Regions from separate parts of the Kitasatospora sp. NPDC127111 genome, predicted to be linked through region 1. Evidence: riboswitches for the same ligand, from Rfam matches in the RefSeq annotation. Region 1 holds a riboswitch; each other region holds the start of a gene.
The links. A riboswitch is a leader RNA that binds a small molecule or an ion and turns the genes downstream of it on or off. The one in region 1 is predicted to bind S-adenosylmethionine.
Positions count from the first base shown of each region.

Region 2: another riboswitch for S-adenosylmethionine. It lies ahead of ACFVHB_RS27260 (IclR family transcriptional regulator); the one in region 1 lies ahead of ACFVHB_RS31470 (aminotransferase class V-fold PLP-dependent enzyme).
Region 3: another riboswitch for S-adenosylmethionine. It lies ahead of thrC (threonine synthase); the one in region 1 lies ahead of ACFVHB_RS31470 (aminotransferase class V-fold PLP-dependent enzyme).
Region 4: another riboswitch for S-adenosylmethionine. It lies ahead of ACFVHB_RS15485 (AAA family ATPase); the one in region 1 lies ahead of ACFVHB_RS31470 (aminotransferase class V-fold PLP-dependent enzyme).

Region 1 covers NZ_JBHXTG010000069.1:16,389-21,983, forward strand. The annotation lists gene ACFVHB_RS31460 (rhomboid family intramembrane serine protease) at 1-383, shown strand, start outside; gene ACFVHB_RS31465 (Lrp/AsnC ligand binding domain-containing protein) at 423-704, shown strand; gene ACFVHB_RS31470 (aminotransferase class V-fold PLP-dependent enzyme) at 708-2,090, opposite strand; SAM riboswitch class IV at 2,143-2,260, opposite strand; gene trpD (anthranilate phosphoribosyltransferase) at 2,392-3,468, opposite strand; gene ACFVHB_RS31480 (hypothetical protein) at 3,615-4,040, opposite strand; gene ACFVHB_RS31485 (heme-copper oxidase subunit III) at 4,438-5,058, shown strand; gene ACFVHB_RS31490 (c-type cytochrome) at 5,246-5,595, shown strand, end outside.
Region 2 covers NZ_JBHXTG010000053.1:1,619-7,213, reverse strand. The annotation lists gene ACFVHB_RS27270 (flavin reductase family protein) at 219-695, shown strand; gene ACFVHB_RS27265 (GNAT family N-acetyltransferase) at 842-1,516, shown strand; gene ACFVHB_RS27260 (IclR family transcriptional regulator) at 1,633-2,346, opposite strand; SAM riboswitch class I at 2,546-2,688, opposite strand; gene ACFVHB_RS27255 (AAA domain-containing protein) at 3,013-5,595, shown strand, end outside.
Region 3 covers NZ_JBHXTG010000139.1:3,658-9,252, forward strand. The annotation lists gene otsB (trehalose-phosphatase) at 44-895, shown strand; gene ACFVHB_RS39385 (trehalose-6-phosphate synthase) at 906-2,384, opposite strand; gene ACFVHB_RS39390 (glucosyl-3-phosphoglycerate synthase) at 2,423-3,466, opposite strand; SAM riboswitch class I at 3,739-3,872, shown strand; gene thrC (threonine synthase) at 3,890-5,170, shown strand; gene ACFVHB_RS39400 (ubiquitin-like small modifier protein 1) at 5,237-5,515, shown strand.
Region 4 covers NZ_JBHXTG010000020.1:82,966-88,560, reverse strand. The annotation lists gene ACFVHB_RS15485 (AAA family ATPase) at 1-2,160, opposite strand, end outside; SAM riboswitch class IV at 2,413-2,525, opposite strand; gene ACFVHB_RS15480 (DUF4383 domain-containing protein) at 2,679-3,212, opposite strand; gene ACFVHB_RS15475 (glycosyltransferase) at 3,401-4,768, opposite strand; gene ACFVHB_RS15470 (glycosyltransferase) at 4,958-5,595, shown strand, end outside.

The DNA.
Region 1 (5,595 bases):
AGGAACGGCTCGGCCGGGCCAGGTTCGCCCTCTTCTACCTGGCCGCCGGCTCGCTGGCCACCTACGGCTTCGCGCTGGCCGAGGCGCACTCGCCGGACTCGACCCGGGTGCTGATCGGTGCCTCGGGCGCGATCTCGGCCGTCCTCGGCGCCTACCTGCGCTTCCACCCGCGGGCCCGGGTGACCACGCTCGTCCCGCTGCTGTTCTTCCTGCCGCTGCGGTTCCCGGCCTGGCTGGTGCTCGGGCTCTGGTTCGCCCTGCAGTGGTGGTCGGTGCACTCCGCCGGGGCCGGGGTGGCCTACCTGGTGCACGTGATCGGCTTCTCGGCGGGCTTCCTGTACGGCTGCACCCTGGCCACCCGCCCCCCGCGCCGGCGGGGCTGACGCCCGCTACCCTGGCGGCACCTCACAAAGGAGCCCACAGTGATCACCGCCATCGTCCTGATCAAGACCAGCGTCGACCGCATCCCGGAGATCGCCGAGGCGATCGCCGCCATCGAGGGCGTCAGCGAGGTCTACTCGGTCACCGGTGGTTACGACCTGGTGGCGATGGTGCGGGTGCGCCGGCACGACGACCTGGCCGAGGTGATCCCCGGCCGGCTGAACAAGGTCCCGGGCGTGGCCCACACCGAGACCCAGATCGCCTTCCGCACCTACTCCCAGCACGACCTGGAGGCCGCCTTCGCGCTCGGCCTCGACGAGTAGCGCTCAGCCCTCTCGGCGGCCCCTGTCGATCTGCCCGGTGGGGACGCAACGGCCGCCCTCGTTGCGGTAGTTCCAGGCCGCGCCGTCCGTGACCAGCTCGCGGACGGCGGCCAGGAAGCGGTCGATGTGCTCGTCCGGGGTGCCGGCGCCGAAGCTGACCCGGATCGCGTTGAGGCTCCGCTCGCCCGGGAGCGAGGGATCCGGGGCACCGCACGTCGAATCGACCGCCGGCGCGTCGTCGTTCAGCAGCGCGCGCACCAGCGGGTGCGCGCAGAACAGCCCGTCGCGCACGCCGATGCCGTACTCGGCGGAGAGCGCGGCCGAGAAGTGCGAGCTGTTCCAGCCCTGGACGACGAAGGAGAGCACGCCCACGCGGGCCGAGTCGGCGCCGAACAGGTTCAGCACCTTCACCTGCGGGACCTCCGCCAGGCCGGCCTTCAGCCGGGCGACCAGCTGCTGCTCGCGGGCCTCCAGCGCGTCCCAGCCCGCCTCGGTCAGCGCCCGGCAGGCCGAGGCGATGGCGTAGGCACCGATCACGTTGGGCGAGCCGGCCTCGTGCCGGGCCGGACCGGTGTGCCACCGCACGGCCACCGAGCCGTCGGTCTCCCGGGCCACCGTACGGGTGGCGCCGCCGCCGGCCAGGTACGGCTCGGCCGCGTCCAGCCAGTCGGCGCGGCCCGCCAGCACCCCGGCGCCGAACGGCGCGTAGATCTTGTGCCCGGAGAAGGCGATCCAGTCCACGTCCAGGTCGCGCACCGAGACCCGGTGGTGCGGGGCGAGCTGCGCGGCGTCCAGCACCACCCGGGCGCCGTGCCGGTGGGCGGTCGCGGCGAGCTCGGCGACCGGCCAGAGCTCGCCGGTGACGTTGGAGGCGCCGGTGACGCAGAGCAGCTTGGGGCCCTCGGGCGCCCCGGTCAGCGCGGCGTCCAGGGCGGCGACCGCCGCGGCCCGCGAGCGCGGGGCCCGCAGGTAGGTGACGTCCAGGCCGGCGTGGGCCCAGGGCAGCAGCGAGGCGTGGTGCTCGGTCTCGAAGGCGAACACCCGGGTGCCCGCCGGGACGGCGCGGGCCAGCAGGTTGAGCGAGTCCGTCGTGGCCCGGGTGAAGACCACCTGGTCACCCTCGCGCAGGTCGAGGAACTCGGCGACGGTGCGGCGGCTCTGCTCGAACAGGTCGGTGGAGAGCTGGGAGAGGTAGCCGGCGCCGCGGTGCACGCTGCCGTAGTAGGGGGCGTAGGCGGCGACGTCGTCCCAGACCCGCTGGAGTGCCGGGGAGCTGGCGGCGTAGTCGAGCGCCGCGTAGCCGACCTTCGCACCGCTGGCGAGCGGGACCTCGACGTCGTGGCCGAGGACGGCGAGCGGGGCGCAGATTTCGGTGGAGAGGGACATCGGGATGCACTCCTGGTACGGGTCAAGGACCCCGGGAGTGCGTGTCAGCCGGCGTCCGCGCTTGTCACGCGGACGGATTGCCGCGGGACCCGGTCCTCACCCAGGGCACCCCGCCACGGACGGAGGGTTGCCGGACAGCAAGCTGGGGCTTGACGCTGTCACTCATGACCTGGGCAGGACTCTAGGTCGCGTCCGGCGAGTGGTCAAACGCCGTTCCGCCATCCGGACAGCTACTCGCCCCCCGCCTCCGGGACGGGAGGGTCCCGCGGGGCGGCTTCCCCGCGGGACCGCAACTCCCGCTTCACGCCTTGGCGGTGGCCTCCGACCAGCGCTTCAGGACGTCCAGCGCGGCGCCCGAGTCGATGGCCGCCGCGGCCCGCTCCATGCCCGCCGCCAGCTGCTCGGCGAGCGGCGCGGCGGTGAGGTCCAGGGCCACCAGTCCGGCCGCGGTGTTCAGCAGGACGGCGTCGCGCACCGGCCCGCGCTCCCCGGCCAGCAGCCGGCGGGCGACCTCCGCGTTGTACGCCGGGTCGGCTCCGCGCAGCGCCTCGATGCCGACCGGTTCGATGCCGACCTCACGCGGGTCGAAGGCGGTCTCGGTGACCTCTCCGCCGGAGACGATCCAGACCCGCGAGGTGGTGGTGATGGTCAGCTCGTCGAGGCCGTCGTCGCCCCGGAAGACCAGCGCCGTGGCACCGCGCCGGGCCAGCACGCCGGCGATCAGCCCGGCCAGCCGGGTGTCGAAGCAGCCGATCGCGTGCGCGGTCACCCGCGCCGGGTTGGTCAGCGGTCCCAGGATGTTGAACGCGGTCGGCACCCCGAGGTCGCGCCGGGCGGTGGCGGCGTGCCGCATCGACGGGTGGAACTTCGCGGCGGAGCAGAAGGTGAGCCCGACCTCCTCGGCCACCTCGGCGACCCGCCGGGCGGAGAGGTCGAGGGCGATGCCGAGCTTCTCCAGCACGTCCGAGGAGCCGCTCGCCGAGGAGGCGGCCCGGTTGCCGTGCTTGACCACCTTGGCGCCCGCGGCCGCGGCGACGATCGCGGACATGGTGGAGATGTTGACGGTCTTGGCCCGGTCGCCGCCGGTGCCGACGATGTCCACCGCCGGGCCGGGGACGGAGAGCGGCTCGGCGTGCGCGTACATCGCGTCGACCAGGCCGGCCACCTCGTCGACGGTCTCGCCCTTGGCCCGCAGCGCCACCATGAAGCCGGCCACCTGGGCGGGGGAGGCCTCGCCGCTCATGATCCGGTCCATCGCCCACGAGGTGGCGCCCTGGTCGAGGTCCTCGCCCCGCAGCAGCGCCGACAGGATGTCCGGCCAGGTGCGGACCACCTGCACGGGGTCCTTGCCGCCGTTCGCAGGGTTCACGTTCACCATGGCCGACTCCAGCTCTTGTGGTTCCCCGAAGGGACGTCCGTAGGGTCGGAGTCAGCCTATCGAGCGGCGGGACGCCACCGTCCCGCCGCGACCCTTCTTCTCTTCCACTGAGACGGCCCGCCGGAAAAGGCCTGTTCCACCGGCCGCTAGCGGACGACCGGCGTCCGCTTCGCCACCCGGGCGCGGAGCAGGACGGCGGCGGCCTCGGCCAGCGCCACCGGGTCCACCGGCTGGGAGATCGCCGCGTCGGCCCGGCTCCAGGCGGCCAGCCAGGAGTCCTGCGGCCGGCCGATCAGCACCAGCACCGGCGGGCAGCCGTAGATCTCGTCCTTCAGCTGGCGCGCCAGCCCCAGCCCGCCGGCCGGCACCGCCTCGCCGTCCAGCACGCAGAGGTCCACTCCCCCCTTCTCCAGCGCCTTCAGCACCGCGGGAGTCGTGGCGCACTCCAGGTAGGACAGCTCCGGCAGATCCTCCGCGGGCCGGCGGCCGAGCGCCGTCAGCACCTGCTCGCGGGTGTTGCGGTCGTGGCTGTAGACGAGAACGGTCAGCGTCTCGTCGGTCGTGTACGCCATGGGCCCTGCTCCCTCAAAGTGTGATCCGGACCACGTTCGCCTCAACCGGGATGCTACTCCCGATCACCGACCGCCGAGCCCCTCCCGCGCGATCCTTCTCAAGCCGCCGCGCCCACGGCTCACCCGCCCGGAGGACGCGCCGTCACCCCCGGCGCCGCAGTCCACCCGTACGGCCGACAGTGCGGGCGCTCCCCTTACCCCCCGCGGGCTCCGCGGGGGTGCAGCGACACGCTGGGCAAGGGGGTCGAAGGGGCCTTCGAAGAACCGTCAGAAAAGGGACACGCCGCTGCTCAGCCCCCGTCCGGACGCCCCGTCGACTGCCACCGGGGCATACCGCACGCACCGGACACTCCGAGGGAGACCCCCCGGCGTGAAGACGGAATAAGGGACCGACATAATGTCCGTCGTGGCGACAGCAACAGCAGTAGAAACCGGGCACGCGCACGGATCGGTCAACCGGCCGAACATGGTCAGCGTCGGAACGATCGTCTGGCTCAGTTCCGAGTTGATGTTCTTCGCGGCCCTCTTCGCGATGTACTTCACGCTCCGCTCCGTCAAGGGAGCCGAGTTCTGGAGCGAGAAGGCGCACGCCCTCAACGTGCCCTTCTCCTCGGTCAACACCACGATCCTGGTGCTCTCCTCCCTCACCTGCCAGCTCGGCGTCTTCGCCGCCGAGCGCGGGGACGTGAAGAAGCTCCGCTCGTGGTTCGTCATCACCTTCGTGATGGGCGCGATCTTCATCGGCGGCCAGATCTTCGAGTACACCGAGCTGGTCAAGAAGGACGGCCTCTCGCTGTCCTCCGACCCGTACGGCACGGTGTTCTACCTCACCACCGGCTTCCACGGTCTGCACGTGACGGGTGGTCTGATCGCCTTCCTGCTGGTCCTGGGACGGACGTACGCAGCCAAGCGCTTCACGCACGAGCAGGCCACCGCCGCCATCGTGGTGTCGTACTACTGGCACTTCGTCGATGTCGTGTGGATCGGCCTGTTCGCGACCATCTACCTGATCAAGTAACCAGCTGATCAGGTCGCTGGCCACCGGCGCGCGGCCCCGCCCTCACCGGCGACGGGCCGCTTCGTCCGGTGCCGACGCTCCCACCGACCGACCGCGCGCGCAGCCCTAGACAGGCAGCCTCGTGCCGGCCAGACCGGCCGCCGGGTGCACCCACCAGTCGACCAGATCCTGACACCGGGGTTATTCCGTGAAAAAGCTCTCCGCACGACGGCGCCACCCATTGGCGGCGCTGGTCGTCCTACTTCTCGCCCTGGCGGCAACCGGGGGGCTGTACGCCGCGTTCGCGCCCGCCGACAAGGCGCAGGCCGACGTCGCCGCGCAGTCGCTCGCGATCGATGAGGGCAAGAAGCTCTTCGCCGTGGGCTGCTCCTCCTGCCACGGCCTGAACGGCCAGGGCAGCAGCGACGGCCCCAGCCTGGTCGGCGTCGGCTCCGCCGCGGTCGACTTCCAGGTCGGCACCGGCCGCATGCCGGCGCAGCAGCCCGGCGCCCAGGTGCCGCGCAAGAAGAACATCTACTCGCAGGCCGAGATCGACCA
Region 2 (5,595 bases), on a different contig from region 1:
CTGCCGTCCGGCGGTCCCGGGCGGACCGGCCCGCGTGCGGACGGCTCCGCACCCTCGGCCTCGGCCCTGATCCGGCCGACCCGCGAACCCCTCCCGGGTCACCGGCGGCCACCGGCGGGCCGCACGGCCGCTCCGCGCTCCGCAGGGCCCGCAGGCGGAACGGGGCGGCCGCCCGGCCTCGGTCGGCGCCCGCCGCGGCATGACCCTAGGCTGAGGACATGGGCGAGTTCGACGCGTTCACGGATCTGCTGGACCAGCCGGTCTACGTGGTGACCGCTCCCGGTCCACCGCCGGCGGGGTGCCTGGTCGGGTTCGCGGGGCAGTGCTCCATCCACCCTCCGCGGTTCGTGGTGTGGATCTCCAAGGCGAACCACACGTACGACGCCGCCCTGGCGGCCGACGCGCTGGGCGTCCACCTGCTGCCGCACGGGCAGGGGCTGGCCGAACTGTTCGGCGGGCGGAGCGGCGACGACACCGACAAGTTCGCCCGCGTGGAGTGGTACCACGGGCCCTACGGCGTGCCGGTCCTCGCGGACGCGCCGGCCTGGTTCGTGGGCCGCGTCATCGACTGCGCGGACTGGGGCGACCACACCGGCCTGCTGCTGGCGCCGGTGGCCGTCAGTGCCCCGCCCACCGGCGCGTCGGTGCTGTCCTACCGGGACGTCTCCGACATCGAGGCAGGCCACCCCGCCTGATTCCCGCCCGGGCCGGGTACACCCGCACGGCGCCGCCCCCGCGCCCTTTCACGTTCCCCCGCTTTCGGTCAAGAACTCCCAGGCGCAGGCTTATTGCTTATATGATGCAGCTGCATTCCATAAGCAAAAAGGGGGAGCTGGGGCCGATGACGGGATCACCGGGGGCGCCGGGCATCGAGTCGTCCCGCGACGACTCCGTCGCCGGCCACGGCGCGCGTCGTACCACCGCCGTCGACGTGCGCCGGGTGGACCGGACCGCGCTGCTCGGCCGGGCCGCCGACGTCCGCGACGTGTACGCGCAGGCCTTCGGCCGACCGCCGTGGAACGAACCCGCCCACCTGGCCGACGAGTTCCTGGACCGACTGGGCCGGGACGCCGACCGACCGGGGTTCACCGCGGCCGCCGCCCGCCGCGCCGACGGTCGTCTCGTCGGATTCGCCACCGCCTGGACCACGCCGGAGCCCTTCCCCTCCGAAGGCTCCTACCGCCACGCCACCGAGGGCCTCGGCGAGCGCGGCACCCGCGACCTGCTGGGCGGTGCCCTGAAGATCGACGAACTGGCGGTCCACCCCGACCACGCCGGCCAGGGCCTGGGAACGGCCCTGCTGAACGCGGTGAGCGCGGCAGCGCCCCGCGGCCGGCTCTGGCTGTTCACCACGGCCGCCGCCGGCGGGCCGCTCGACTTCTACCTGCGGCACGGCTGGCGCCCGGTCACCCGCCCGGCACCGCACCCCGACGGCGTGGTCGTCCTGCTCGGCCCCCGCCACCCCGGAGCCCCGGCGGCCGCCCTCCCCGAGGCGGCACGCGCAGCCCCGCGCTAGCGTCCACTGCCTCATCGTCAAGGGTGGTGTCGTCCACAAGAACGAGCTCGACTGACCCGCCCGCCGCCGGCGCCCCCGGCGGCGGCGCGGCGGCGTCAGGAAGCGCCGCGGGCCGTTCAGGAGTGGCGGAGGGCTTCGGTGAGGCGGTGTCCCGCCTCGACGACGACCTGGGAGACGTGCGCGCCGGGGTGGCGCGAGAGGCGTTCGACCGGACCGGAGACGGAGACCGCGGCCACCACCCGGTTGGACGGGCCGCGGACGGGCGCGGACACGGAGACCACCCCCGGCTCGCGTTCACCGACGGACTGCGCCCAGCCGCGGCGCCGTACGCCGCTCAGGGCGGTGGCGGTGAAACGGGCGCCCTGGAGACCGCGGTGGAGGCGCTCGGGCTCCTCCCAGGCGAGCAGGATCTGGGCGGCGGAGCCGGCCTTCATGGGGAGGGTGACGCCGACGGGGACGGTGTCGCGAAGTCCGGAGAGCCGCTCGGCGGCGGCCACGCAGATGCGGACCTCGCCCTGGCGGCGGTAGAGCTGCGCGCTCTCCCCGGTGACGTCCCGCAGGTGGGTGAGGACCGAACCGGCGGCGGCCAGCAGCCGGTCCTCGCCGGCGGCCGCCGAGAGCTCGGCGAGCCGGGGGCCGAGCACGAACCGGCCCTGCAGGTCCCGGCTGACCAGGCGGTGGTGTTCCAGCGCGACCGCGAGCCGGTGGGCGGTGGGCCGCGCCAAGCCGGTGGCGGCGACGAGTCCGGCCAGGGTGGTCGGCCCGGCCTCCAGGGTGCCGAGGATCGAGGTGGCCTTGTCGAGCACGCCGACGCCGCTCGTGATGTCCATGGATGGGTACTCCAGTCTCGAAATCCCGTGAGCGGCGGGGGGGTCCGCCCAGGGGGGGCTCCCGCGCGGGGAGCGGGGGCGGTCAGCGAGGACGGGCCGGAGAAGTCGGCCGATTGCCTGCGCCGGGCACGAGACGGGTACGCGGAAGGGCCGGGGCGGGAAGCGCCCGGGCGAAGGACAGCACAGAGAGCACCGTGTCTCCTCATCTTTCCCGCGCCACGTTGGCGACAGGCCGGAGTTGGCACTGATCCCGGGCGGCACGGCGCGTACTTCGCACGCCGGGTCGACCGGGGAGTTGCCGGGGCTTCGTAGGGCCGGTCCCTCCACCCCTCTGGATGATTCGCGAGGAACCATACAAGATTCCCCGGCCGCCCCGCCAAACCTCCCCGCCTTCACGCCCGGGTGCTTCGTGCCCTCCGTGCCGGCGCACCGCCCGTCGGCTCCACCGGGCCGTGGCTGCCGTGCTGCCGGGCAGCTCCGGGAGGAGGAGGCCACTCCGCCTCCGATATGCCGACAGGCCAGGGTCCCTGACGCCTCGACAGGGCGGTGATCAGCCCACTCGGCCCGGGGGCCGGCGTCCGGTAGATTCTGCGGGCAGCTGATCGGCACACGAAGCGGCCGCGTGCCGCGCATTCGACACGGGGGCAATGAGTGCGGAACGGACACGTGCGGGACCGTCACCGGGAGGCCGTGCTGGAGTGCTGGCGGGCGATCGAGCTGTTCAGCCCTCCGGGCATCCCCTCGCTGCCGCGCCGGCGCCGTGCCGCGCGCTCCGGGCCCGCGGACGAGTACGTCGTGGACCTGGACCCACAACCGGGCCAGGAGCGCCTGCCGTTGCCGTGGCATCCGGACCACCCGGCGACGGCGAAGCGCCGGGCTCCCTACGGCAAGATGTGGCGCCACGAGGTGTACGGCGGCGTCTTCGACCTGGAGCTGCTGCGCCAGGCGATGATCACGGTGCTGCCCGAGGGGACCGACCCCGACCCCGGGGTGCCGCAGGCGGAGCTGGTGCTGTCGGGGCAGAGCGCCATGTTCGCCCTGGTCCTGGACGATGAGGGCCGGCCGGTGGAGGACACGTCGGTGATCTCCGCGTGCGGGTGGGCAACCGGTCGGCTCTTCGATCCCGGGCCGTCCGTGCCGGGGTGGCTGGACGGCTTCGAGGACCTGAACGACGCGTTCGGCAACGCGATCGACAAGCTGACCGCCGTCCGCATCCCCTACTCCCCCGGCTCGGGACCGGTGCCCGGGCAGCCGTCCCACCCGCAAGCTGCGGCGGATCCCGCGTCCGCGTCCCGGGCCTCCGCCTGGCGGCAGCTGCTGGCCGAGATCCTGGGCGGCGCGGCCGTGGGCGCGGTGGGGGCGCTGTTCGGCGAGGTCGCCGGCGCCGCATGGCAGGGCGCCGCGGAACCGCTCGTACGGCGCGCCGCCGACTGGGCCGCTGCCCGCCGTCCCGCCGCGGAGCACGCAGAGGACCCGGATGAGCCGGACGGCCCGGAGGACGGCCGCCCGGCCGGCTCCGGGCACGCCGCCGCGCCTGCGACCCCGGACGCGGGTCCGCCCGACGGGGCGGACGATGCGGGTCCGCGGGCAGTGGGTCTCGCCGACCTGGTCGCGCTGACCGCACAGATCGCGGACCTGTGCGGGGTCGAGGCGCACCTGAGGCCGCGGGTGATCCGCGTGCGCAGCCGGCTGGTCCACCGTCCGCGTGACCCGCGGGCGAAGGCCACCGTCGCCGCGCCGTTCCTGAACAGCCTTCTTCCACCCGACCTGGCCCGGGTGCGGGCGGCGGCCGGCGAAGGGCTCGGGCCGGCGCTGGACGCCTACCTGACCGAGCGGGACTCGGTCGACGTGGGGGCACGCACCGACGTGCGGCAGGCGCGCGAGGCCGTCCTGGCCGGGGTGGCCCCGGCTCTGGTGCCGGCCGGCCGGTGGCCCTCACCCGCGCGCTTCCCGCTCGCGCTGAGCCAGCAGTTCGCGGTGGACCGCATGCTCGCCGACCGCACCGGCACCGAGGGCGGGATGTTCTCGGTGAACGGTCCGCCGGGCACGGGCAAGACCACGATGCTGCGCGACCTGGTGGCCGCCCTGGTGGTCGAACGGGCGGCCGTCATGGCCTCCTTCGACCGGCCGGGGCAGGCGTTCACCGGCCGCGCGTGGCAGGGCCTCGACCGGCAGGGCAGGCACCGGCGCTACGTCGTCCGGCTGGACCCGCGGCTGACCGGGTTCGAGATCGTGGTCACCTCCTCCAACAACGGCGCGGTGGAGAACATCACCGCCGAACTGCCGGGCCTGGACGCACTCGGCGAGCACTGGCAGGGCGGCCCGGACCACTTCTCCGATCTCGCCTCCGCCCTGCTCGGCGGGGCGCCGGCCTGGGGCCTGGTGGCGGCCGTACTCGGCAACAAGGCCAACCGCCGGGAGTTCAGCGAGCGGTTCTGGTGGGGCCGCCTGCCGGAGCGGGAGACCGACGCCCGCACCGCCGCCGGGCTGCCGCCGCTGCGCGGCATGAAGTCGATCCTCGGCGACTGGGTGCCACCGAACCCGCCGGGGCCCCGCGGACGCCGCCCGGCCGCTGGTGCCGGCACCGTCCCGGCCGCCGCTCCCGCCCGGCCCGTGCCGTCGTGGCGCGAGGCCGTCGCCGCGTTCCGCACCGCCGAGGCCGAGGTGGAGCGCCTGCGCGCGCAACGCACCCGCCTGGCCGCCGCGCTGGAGGCCGTCGAGTCCCCGCAGGCCGCCCTGCGGATCACCGATCTGGAGGCCGCGATCGAGCGGGCCGACGCACGGGTGGGCGCGTCCGCGGCCCGCCTCGATGCGGCCGACGCTGCCGTCGCCGCCGCCCGTGCTGCCACCGCGACGGCCGAGGCCGGCCACCGGGCGGCCGGCGAGCGGGTTCCCGCGGCCCGTCAGGAGCTGGCGACCGCCCGCGCACGACTGTCCGGTGCGCGCGAACGGGCCGCGCACCACCGCGAGTACGTGGACGCACTGACCGCCCGCTACGACGCGCCCCCGGCCGTCGAACGCGGTGTGCGCGGCGGGCTGCGCCGGCTGCTGCAGAGCACCGCCGACCGGCAGGCCGCCGAGCAGCACCGCGAACGCACCCAGGCCGAGATCATGCACCTGCTCGTCCAGCAACGCCGCGCCCTCGACGACGCCGTGGAGCAGGTCGCCACCGCCGTCCACTCCGAGGCCCTGGCCACCGACCGCCACGCCGACGCCGGCAGCGCGGTCGCCGACGCCGCCGACGCACTC
Region 3 (5,595 bases), on a different contig from region 1:
GGGCGGGTGCGTCGGCGGGCGGTGGCTGGGTATGGGTCCCGGCATGGGTCTTGAGGACACGGTGCAGCTGAGGACGGAAGCCGGGCGCACGGGGCTGGAGGCGCTCCTCGCCTCGCCGCGCGAGGCGGTGGTGGCGCTGGACTTCGACGGGACGCTGGCGCCGATCGTGGCGGACCCGAGCCGGGCGCGGGCGCACCCCGGGGTGGCGGGGGCGCTGCGGGCGCTGGCCCCCCGGGTGGGGTCGGTCGTGGTGGTGACCGGCCGGCCGGCCGGGCTGGCCGTCGAGTACGGCGGGTTCGAGGGGATCGACGGCCTGGTGGTGCTGGGCCACTACGGCGCCGAACGCTGGGAGGCCGGGGTGCTCACGGCACCGCCGGTGCACCCGGGCGTGGCCGCCGCGCGGGCCGACCTGGACGGAGTGCTGGCCGCGGCCGGGGCGCCGGCGGGGACGTGGGTGGAGGACAAGGGGCGGTCGCTGGCGGTGCACACCCGGCGGACGGAGGCACCGGAGCAGGCCCTGGAGCTGCTGCGTGCGCCGGTGGCGGCGCTGGCCGCGGAGCACGGGCTGGTGGTGGAGCCCGGCCGGCTTGTGCTGGAGCTGCGGCCGCCGGGGGTGGACAAGGGGGCGGCGCTGCGCTCCTTCCTGGGGGAGCGGGACGCCCGGACGGTGCTGTACGCGGGTGACGACCTGGGGGACGTGGCGGCCTTCGCGGCGGTGGAGGAGCTGCGCGGGGACGGTCTGGCCGGGCTGCTGGTGTGCAGCGGCGCGGTGGGCGACGCGCCGGTGAAGGAGCTCGCCGACCGGGCCGACCTGGTGGTCGAGGGCCCGGCCGGCGTGGCGGCGCTGCTGGAGCGGCTGGCGGCGGAGCTCGGCCGGTCCGCCGGGGCCCCGTGAGCCCGCGGCCTCAGCCGAGGTCGTCGAGCGCGTCGAGCTGGTCGAGGAACCACTGCTGGGGCGGGAGCGCGGTCGCCGCGGCGGCGAGCCGCTTGGTCCGCTCGGCGCGCTCGTCGGCCGGCATGCCGAGCGCGGTGTGCAGGGCCTCGGCGGTGGCGATCACGTCGTAGGGGTTGACCGTCAGCGCGTCGTCGGCGAGTTCGGCGTGCGCGCCGGCCTCGCGGGAGAGCACGAGGGCGCAGCCGCGGTCGGACACCACGGGCACCTCCTTGGCGACCAGGTTCATGCCGTCGCGGATCGGGTTGACCAGGGCGACGTCGGCCAGCCGGTAGGCGGCCAGCGAGCGCGGGAAGTCGTCGTTGACGTGCAGGATCAGCGGCTGCCAGGCGGGGGTGGCGAACTCGGCGTTGATCTCGTCGGCGAGCCGCCGGACCTGGGCGGTGTAGTCGCGGTACTCGGCCAGGTCGGTCCGGGACGGGTAGGCGAAGGCGATGTGCACCACCCGGTCCCGCCACTCGGGCCGGGTGCGCAGCAGGTGCCGGTAGGCCTGGAAGCCGCGGACGATGTTCTTGCTCAGCTCGGTGCGGTCGACCCGGACGACGGTGCGCCGGTCGCCGACGGCCGCGCGGAGCGCGGCGAGGCGTTCCTCGACGTCCGGGCGGTGGGCCCGCTCGCGCAGGAAGTCGGCGTCGGCGCCGAGCGCGTGGACGCCGAGGCGCGTGGTGCGGCCGGCGTGCGTGACGGTGAGCGCGGCGCGGTCGACGGTGGCGCCGAGGAGCCGCTCGCAGCAGTCGGCGAACGCCAGGGCCCAGCGGCGGGTGAGGAAGCCGGCCCGGTCGGCGCCGAGGATGCCGGTGAGGACGGCCTCGGCGACGTCGTCGGGCAGCAGCCGGAAGTACTCGGGCGGCGCCCAGGGGGTGTGCGAGAAGTGGCCGATCCGCAGGTCGGGCCGGGCGGCGCGGAGCAGGGCCGGGGTCAGCGAGAGGTGGTAGTCCTGGACCAGGACGGCGGCGCCGCGGGCTGCCTCGGCGGCGAGCGCCTCGGCGAACGCGGTGTTGTAGGCGGTGTAGGCCTGCCATTCGGCGCGGAAGCCGGCGTCGAAGGCGGGTGCGGTCGGGGTGTCGTAGAGCAGGTGGTGGACGAACCAGAGGGTCGAGTTGGCCACGCCGTTGTAGGCGCGGGCGAAGGTCTCGGGATCTATGTCCAGCATCCGGACGGCCTGCCCGCCGACGTCGTGGCCGGCCCGGTCGAGCCGCCCGTCGGGTGCCTCCCGGGCGGCTCTGCGGTCGGCGTCGCCGAGGGCCGCGCAGACCCAGACGGCGTCCGGGTCGTCGATGGCGGAGAGCCCGGAGACCAGGCCTCCTCCGCCCCGGCGGAGGGTCAGCGTGCCGTCGTCCGCCGTGCCGAACGACACCGGTCCCCGGTTGGAGGCCACCAGGACGGGGGCGGTGCCGGTCTGACTCGAACGCTCGGTCGTGAGATCGCCCATGAGTGGGATGTTGCCGTGGGTCCGCGGCCGCAAACCCCTCAGCGGGGGAGGTGCCGGGTCACGTACTCGGGGACGGTGTGCATCGGGGGCCGTTCCAGGGCGGTGATCCCGTAGGTGCGGGGGGTGAAGATGGGGGTTCCGCCGCCCGGGGGCTGGGGGAGGGCGCGCGGGTCGCGGGTGAACTGGGTGAGCAGCGGGCGCACCAGGTCGGCGGACGCCTTGAGCCGGTGGGTGCGGTCGAGCCGTTCGAGGGCGGTGCGGTAGATGGTGGCGGCCATCCGGCCGAGCGCCTGGCTGTCCTGGTGCCGGTGGTGGCGGACCCCGACGTCCACCTGGGCGAGGGCGTCCAGTCCGGCCGTCTCCAGGGCGTCGACCAGCAGGCCCAGCTCCACGCCGTAGCCGGTGGGGAACGGGAGGCGTTCGAGCAGGGAGCGGCGGGCCGCGTACTCGCCGCCGAGCGGCTGGACGAAACCGGCGAGTTCCGGCCAGTGCAGGTTGAGCAGCGGGCGGGCGACCAGTTCGGTGACCCGGCCGCCGCCCGCGGGCACGACCGCCCCGTCCGTCTCCAGCGGTCGGTCGTACATGGCCTTGACCAGCTGGATGTCCGGTTCGGTGAGCAGCGGGCCGACGATGCCGGAGACGAAGGCGGGGTCGAACTCGCGCAGGTCGGCGTCGACGAAGCAGACGATCTCGCCGCTGGTGACCAGCAGCGAGCGCCAGAGCACCTCGCCCTTGCCGGGGGCGGCGGGCAGCCGGGGCAGGATGTCGTCGCGGTGGACCACCCGGGCGCCGGCCGCGGCGGCCGCCGCGGCGGTGTCGTCCGCGGAGCCGGAGTCGACCACGACGAGTTCGTCGACCAGCGGCAGGCGTTCCATCAGCTCGCGGCGGATGGTGCGGACGATGTCGCCGACGGTGGCCTCCTCGTCCAGGGCGGGCAGGACGACGCTGACGGTGCCCGCGCGGCCGGCGGCCCGCTTGGCGTCCAGCAGGGTGCGCACCGGCCGGTCGGCCGCGCTCCACGAGCGGCGGCGCAGCCAGGACGCCGCCTGCGGGAGGAGCTCGGGTGTCGGGTCGGCGGGCACGGGTCTCTCCTCGGCGGGTTCGGGCGGCGGGTTCGGGCTCGGGCTCGGGTCCGGGTGGGGGCCGGGCTCGGATCGGGGTGCGGGCGGCGGGTTCGAGGTCGGGTTCGGGGCGGGTTCGGGGCCGGACGGCGGCGGGCCGGGGACGGGTGGGACGCGCCATCTCGCGTGGCGGACGGTCCCGTTCACGGTTGACGCCTTCGGATACAGTCTTCGTACAGCGGTCGGACCTTCGCACGCCGGGGTCACCGCTGAGCATGACCACAACTTCACAGAGCTCATCCAGAGGGACTGAGGGAACGGCCCGTTGACGTCCCGGCAACCTTCTCGCGCGGCTGTCGTCCAGGCCCCGGCGGGACAGGTGCCAATTCCGGCCCGTGGCGCGACCGCGCCACGGGGAAGATGAGGAGAGAGGCCTCCGCCATCATGGCTTTCGACACCGTCGCACCCGCAACCGTTGACCTCGGCCCCGCCGCCGCCCTGTCCTGTCGCGAGTGCGGTACCCGTTTCCCGCTCGGTCCGAGCTTCGCCTGCCTGGAGTGCTTCGGGCCGCTGGAGATCGCGTACGACTTCGGCAGCGAGGCCGCGGAGGAGCTGCGCAAGCGGATCGAGTCCGGTCCGGCCTCGATCTGGCGCTACGCGCCGCTGCTGCCGGTGCCGGCGGACGTCGCCTCGAAGCCCAACCTGAACCCCGGCTGGACCCCGCTGGTGAAGGCGGACAACCTGGGCCGCGAGCTCGGGTTCACCGCCCAGCTGCACGTCAAGGACGACTCGGGCAACCCGACGCACTCGTTCAAGGACCGCGTGGTGGCCTGCGCGATCGAGGCGGCGCGGGCGTTCGGCTTCACCACGCTGTCCTGCTCCTCGACCGGCAACCTGGCCGGCGCGGTGGGCGCGGCCGCCGCCCGGGCCGGTTTCAAGTCCTGCGTGTTCATCCCGCACGACCTGGAGCAGGGCAAGGTCGTGATGGCCGGTGTCTACGGCGGTGAGCTGGTCGGCATCGAGGGCAACTACGACGACGTGAACCGCTTCTGCTCGGAGCTGATCGGCGACCCGGCCGGCGAGGGCTGGGGCTTCGTCAACGTCAACCTCCGCCCGTACTACGGCGAGGGTTCCAAGACGCTGGCGTACGAGATCTGCGAGCAGTTGGGCTGGCGCCTGCCGGAGCAGATCGTGATCCCGATCGCCTCGGGCTCGCAGCTGACGAAGATCGACAAGGGGCTGCAGGAGCTGATCAAGCTCGGTCTGGTCGAGGACCGGCCGTACCGGATCTTCGGCGCCCAGGCCGCGGGCTGCTCGCCGGTGTCGGCGGCGTTCAAGGCCGGCCATGACGTGATCCGGCCGGTCAAGCCGGACACCATCGCCAAGTCGCTGGCGATCGGCAACCCGGCCGACGGCCCGTACGTGCTGGACATCGCCCGCCGCACCGGCGGCGCCGTCGAGGACGTGACCGACGCCGAGGTGGTGGCCGCGATCAAGCTGCTGGCCCGCACCGAGGGCGTCTTCGCCGAGACCGCGGGCGGGGTGACCGTCGGCGTGCTGAAGAAGCTGGTCGAGACCGGTCAGCTGGACCCGGCCAAGGAGACCGTCGCGATCAACACCGGTGACGGCCTGAAGACCCTGGACGCGGTCTCCGACGCCGGGATGACCGCGGTCATCCGCCCGACGCTGGCCTCGTTCCGCGACGCCGGCCTCGCCTCCGCCTGACCCCCGCCACCGCTCGCCGCCACCCACCCGCGGCCACCCGCCGCCCCGCCGCAAGGAGAAGCCCCCATGAGCGCCAACGTCCGCATCCCGACCATCCTGCGCACCTACACCGGCGGCGCCGCCGAGGTGGCCGCCGAGGGCGCCACCCTGGGTGACGTCATCGCCGACCTGGAGCGCAACCACGCCGGGATCTCCGCCCGCATCCTCGACGACACCGGCAAGCTGCGCCGTTTCGTCAACGTCTACGTGAACGACGACGACGTGCGCTTCGCGGAGGGCCTGGCGACCGAGATCAAGGACGGCGCGAGCGTCTCGATCATTCCGGCGGTGGCCGGCGGCTGCTGAGCCGCGCACCACCTGGCAAATCCCTCCCGCCGAGGCACCGGCCGCCCGCGGGCACGGAATTCACTTGCCGCGGGGCCGTG
Region 4 (5,595 bases), on a different contig from region 1:
GGCGGCCACCATGGTGGACAGCGGCAGGCCCACCGCGACGCCCCAGGCGTCCGGGGAGACCCGCGCGAAGGCGCTCCGGGCCGCCGCGTCCGCCGCCCGCAGATCGCCCTGCCGCAGCGACGCCTCCGCGCGGAGCGCGGACACCAGGGCCTGCCAGGTGGAGCCGCAGCGCGCGCCGGTGCGCTCGGCGAGCGGACCGCACCAGCGCACCGCCCGGTCCGCCCGGTCCGTGTACAGCAGCACCGTCAGGGCCGCGGTCAGCGACTCGGTGCCGCCGCTGCCGCCCGGGCGGCCCTCCCGCAGGATCAGTTCCGCCTGCACCGCGGCCTCGCCCGGTGTGACGGCCCCGGTCAGCAGGGAGGCCAGCAGCCGCATGCCCTCGGCCCTGCCCGCCGGGCCCTCCCCGGTCGGCCCGGGCAGCAGTGACGGGTACCAGTACGCCAGCCAGGCCCGCAGTCCGTCCGCCGACCCCGCGTTCTCCGGACGGGACTCGAACCGCTCCAGCGCCACCAACCCCTGGTCCGGGCGACCGTGCCAGAACAGGTGCCGGATCTCCTTCAGCTCGTGGCGCACCGCGCTCGCCGCGTCCACCACCGTCCCGGGCAGCGAGGGAACGCACCGGATCGCCGCCCCGCCGACCGGCTCGCCGCCGAGGGCGCGGCCACCCGCTCCCGGGGCTCCCGCTCCGCCGGGTTCCGGCGCCGGTGTGCCCCTCCCCTCGGGCGGCACCGGGTCGAGCACCCGCTCCGCGCCGCCGTGGTCCACCGGACCGCCGCGCCGACCGAATCGGTCCGGGCCGTCGAGCCGGTCCGAGCCGTCGGCTCGGTCCCTGTCGTCGAACCGTTCCAGGCCGTCAAGCCGTTCCGGGCCGTCGGCGAAGTCCGGGCCGTCGGCGAAGTCCGAACCGCTCCGCCCCCCGACGTGAACGCCGTCGACCCGCCCGGGAGTGTCACCCGCGGGCCGGCCGGCCTGCGCGGACGCCGGCAACCCCGACGTCCGCAGGTATCCCTCGGCCGCCCGCACGTGGCCGGCCACTTCGCGTGCCTCCGCGCCCGCAGCGTCCAGCAGCCCGCCCGCCCGCCGGTGGAGGCCCGCGAGGTCGGCCGGTGTCATGGCCGCGAGCAGGTCGCCGGCGGCCGTCGGATGGCGGAACCCGCCGTCGCGGAACAGCCCGGCGGCGTGCAGCAGGTACAGCGCACGGGGCAGCGAGTCCGTCGGCAGGAGCAGCAGCTCGGCCAGCAGGGCCGGGGTCGCGTAGGGCCCGAGCACCGCCACCCCGCGCGCGTACCGCAGCGCCAGCGGGTCGATGCGGTGCAGGCAGTGCATCAGCCCCCGCCGGTAGCCCTCGCCGACCACCGGCTCCTCGGGCGCACCGGCCCGCTCCTGGTCGTCCAGCAGGCTGTGGACGAGCAGCGGGTTGCCGCCCGTCAGGTCGAACGCCTTCGCCGCCAGGCCGGCCGCGGCGGAGCTGCCGAAGCGTTCACGGCACAGCTCGGCGACCAGCTCCGGCGAGAGCACGTCCAGCCTGATCTGCCGGTGATGGGGCTGGCGCGCCAACTCGACCTCGAAGAACGGGTTCGGCGGCGTCATGGTCTCGCGCGAGCTGAGCACGGTCAGCACGCCGAGATTGCGGGTGCGCCGGACCAGGTACAGCAGGAACTCCAGCGACTGGGGATCGGCGTCCTGGCGGTCGTCCACCGCGATCAGGACGGGCTTCCGCTCCGCGAGGGACCGGACCAGCCGGAACAGGCCCTCCAAGGTCGGCTGGCCCAGCCGCCCGTGCGCCCCCTCCGCGACGGCCGACCGCGGCCGCGTGCCCTCGATCGCGCCCTGGGACAGCAGGGCCTCCGCCGCGGCCGCCTCGTGCGGCTCGACCGGGGCGCTCTGCAGCAGTTGCCGGGCCAGGCCCAGCGGGAACTCCCGTTCCAGCGGCGAACCGGTGCCCATCAGCACCGTGACGCCCCGCTCCGCCGCCACGTCCGTGAACGTGTACAGCAGTTCGCTCCGGCCACTGCCCACCGACCCGTGCAGCGCGATCACGCTTCCGAGGCCGTCCGCACACCGGTCCAGCGCCTCGCGCAGGCGGCGGTACTCCGCTTCCCGGCCGGCGGGCAGCGAACCGGGAAGATCACGCGGGGGTCTCGGGGAGCCAGCAGACATCGATACTCCTGAAGCAGGCGCGCGAAAGGGCGGCCGCTGGGCGCTCCTCTGTCACGCGGGGTCGAGGCTTGACGACCTGGACGGACCGCGCGGGACACCTCTCGCCCGCCGATCCGTCGCCGTCAGCGACAGAGCGCGCTGGCCCGCCGCCGCAGGTCGACGTCGAGCCTGGCCACGAGCCGGAGGCCCACGACCCGTCGCCCGACCGCCCACCGCACCACGAACTTCTCCGTCCCGGCCCGACCGGGCCCGTCACCGCGCTTGCGGCATGACGCCATGCCACCAGGCTTATCCCCGGGGCACCCCACCGCAGTGTGGGGGTTGCCAGTCAGCCGGCCGGGGCCTGGGGGCTGACATTCTTCGCCGAATCGAGTCTACGAAGATCCGACAGATCCCGTCAATCGCCCTCTGGCGCCCCGTCAATCAGGCGGCCCGGCACAGCCCTGCGGCCCGCCCGGTCGCCGGGCGCGGGAGGTCGGTGAGGCGTCTTCAGGGCCGGCGTCCCCTTACCCCGCGGGTCAGCGCGCGGGGCCGGCGACGCCTGTTCGCCCGGGCGGGGAGGCGAGCTGTCGCGCCACTCCGGGGGGCACCGATCCGGGGTGCCGGTGGCGCCAGTACGGGTTGTCGAGCGGCAACTTGGCGCTGACGCGACCGTACATGCCGAACGTGGCGATGATCAGGCCCATGACGAAGCTGAAGACGACGTTGGGGATCCTGAAGGCCAGGACGTTGACGCCGGAGTCGAGCAGGGCGAGGTTGACGAACCCGCTCAGCACGAACAGGCCGCCCACCGCGATGTTGGTCGTCGAGGCGGTGTTGCCGCCGATCACGGCTCCGGTGATCAGGACCCCGGCGGTGGCGATCGAGATCAGGCTGAGCAGGCCGTTGCTCGACAGGCCCGCCACGCGCTCTCCGGTGGTGCTGAAGAACGCCAGGCCGTCGGACAGACCGAGGCAGCCGAAGACCAGCAGGGCGACGCCGCACAGGCCCGCGCCGGCCCGGTAGACCCGCGCGAGTCGGTGGTCGACGGGAAGCTCGTCGCGGAAGTCCATGACAGTTCTCCTTCGCGTATCCGGTATCCGGAGGCCGGTGCCTCCGGATTCCCACGTTCACCGGCCACGGAACCGTTCGACACTTGCAGCGATCACGCACCGTTTGGCGTGTCGCGTCGGTGCGACGAGGCGAGGTGCGACGAGGCGAGGTGAGACGAGGCGCACCCGTGGGCCGCCCGGGGGCGGGGCTACGACGGTGCGGGCGCCCGGGGAACGCCTCGCATGACGCGGACCAGCTGGTCGGCCGCCCGGTGCGGGCCGGCGGCCAGGACCTCGGCCCGCTGGGCGCCGGTGCCGTGCCCGCCGGTGGCCAGCAGGGCCCGGAGGGCGGCGCCGGCGGTCTCGGCGTCGAGGGTGTTCGGGTCGCGCGAGAGGCCGAGACCGGCGCGTTCGAGATCGTGGGCGATGGCGAACTGGTCGCTGGAGAAGGGCAGGACGAGCGCCGGAACGCCTGCCGTCAGGCACTCCGTGAAGGAGTTGTTGCCGCCGTGGTGGACCATCACGGCGGCGTGCGCCAGGAGCGCCTGCTGGGGCACGGACTCGGCGACGCACAGGCGTTCCGGCGACGCCGCCGCCAGCCACGGATCGCGGGCGAGCTCGTCGGCCCGGTCGCCGGCGGCGACGATCACCGACGCCGCGGTGCACTCGAGCGCCGCCCGGGTGACCGTCCGCAGGACGTCGTGGCGGGCCGAGAGGAAGGTACCGAAGGCGATCAGGACCAGTGGGCGCCCGCCAAGGGTCAGGCGGGCGACGGTGGTCTGCCAGCCGTCGTCGAGCCCGGTGCTCGCCGACTCCGCCGTGCAGTGACCGGCGTAGACGGCCACCGGGCCCGGCGGGGCGGCCGGGAGCCAGGGCAGCGGCGGGTAGTTGAACACCACGGCGTGCGGCGAGCAGAGCGCGAAGGCCCGTTGGGGCAGCGGCCGCCCGGGCGAGTGCCGCCGGACCACGTGGTGGAACGCCTCGGTGAACGCCCGGTCGTTCCCGGCCGCCGCGTCCCGCAGCCGCACGAGGTCCGCCGGCTCGGGACGGACCGAGTCGGGCCAGGCGTAGGGCAGTCCGAAGTACGCCTCCGGGCCGGCCGGGAGGTAGCTGGGGTGGCCGGGGCAGAACGTGGCGTAGGGCAGGTCCAGGCAGTGCATGGCCAGCGTCACCGGGTAGCTGAGCTGGTCCACCAGGTACCAGTCGGGGCGCGCCCTCCGGTCGAGGTCGCGGATCTCCGCGAGGATCCGGTCGGGGTCGGCGAGCAGGTCGTCCCGTCGGTGACGCGCCTGGGTGAGCAGGGCCGCGACGGCGCCGTCGCGGGTCGCGTCCAGGAACTCCCGGAGCCGTTCGGCTTCGCGGCCGGCCCGCAAGGTCCGTTCCGCGATGCCGTGGTTGGCGTTGCGGGTGACGGTGAGCTCGGCGAAGCCCAGGCCGTGGTCGCGGGCCAGGTCGGCGAAGGCCGGTGCGCAGGCCAGCGTCACGTCGGCCCCGGCGTCGCGCAACGCCGCGCCCAGGACGCTCAGCGGTGCGGCGTGCGAGCGGAACGGCGGGCTGACGACCACGACTCGAGGCACGGGATCCTCCGGTTCCGGCACGTTTCCGCGGTCGCCGGTGGCGACTGGGATCGGAGGTGCCGGTGCTTCCCGATGATGCCACGGGCCCCTCTCCGGCCCGACCGAGCGGCTTTTCGGAGCCCGTCCCATCCGCTCGGGGCCCCGGTTCCGAACCCGGGTGGCAGCGCCACCGAGGAAGGGCCCACCCCGATGCCGCGTGACACCTCCAGCCCGGCCGACCACATCAGCGCCGCAGACCCGGCCGTCCTCGACACGGTGGCCCAGTGGCGGCACCACTGGTGGAATCCCGGTGCGCCGGCGCCGGAGGGCGACGACCTCCTGTCGCTGCTCGCCCGGGCCGAGTACGGCCGCGGCGCGGACCGCCTCGGCACCCACACGCTCGCTCCCGACGACCTCCGGGCGGCCGAGCTGCGCCGAGCGGCGCGGGCCGGCACGGCGCACGACCCCCTGGCGCTGGTGACCGCCGCCGACGGCGACCCGATGCTGCGCAGCGCCCTCGCCGAGGCCTGGGCGGTCACCGTCGCCGCGGGCCACCGGAACCGTGCGAGCGCGGCGCTGCGCAGCAGGCTCCTGCCGCCCGTCGCCGCGGCGGAGGCGGCGTGCCTGCTCGACCTGGCGGAGGCGCACGGTCTTCGGCCGCTCACCGCCGCCGAATGCGCCACCCGCGCGCGCAGCGAGGACCGGTGGGAGCGGCACGCGGCGCTGCGTCACCTCTCCGGCCTGCCGGGCGGCCGCGCCCTGCTGCCGACGCGCCCGGCCACCTCCGACCCGTACGAGTCGCTGCTGCTGTCGGCCGCCTGGAACCGCGCTGAGCCGGGTGCCCCGCC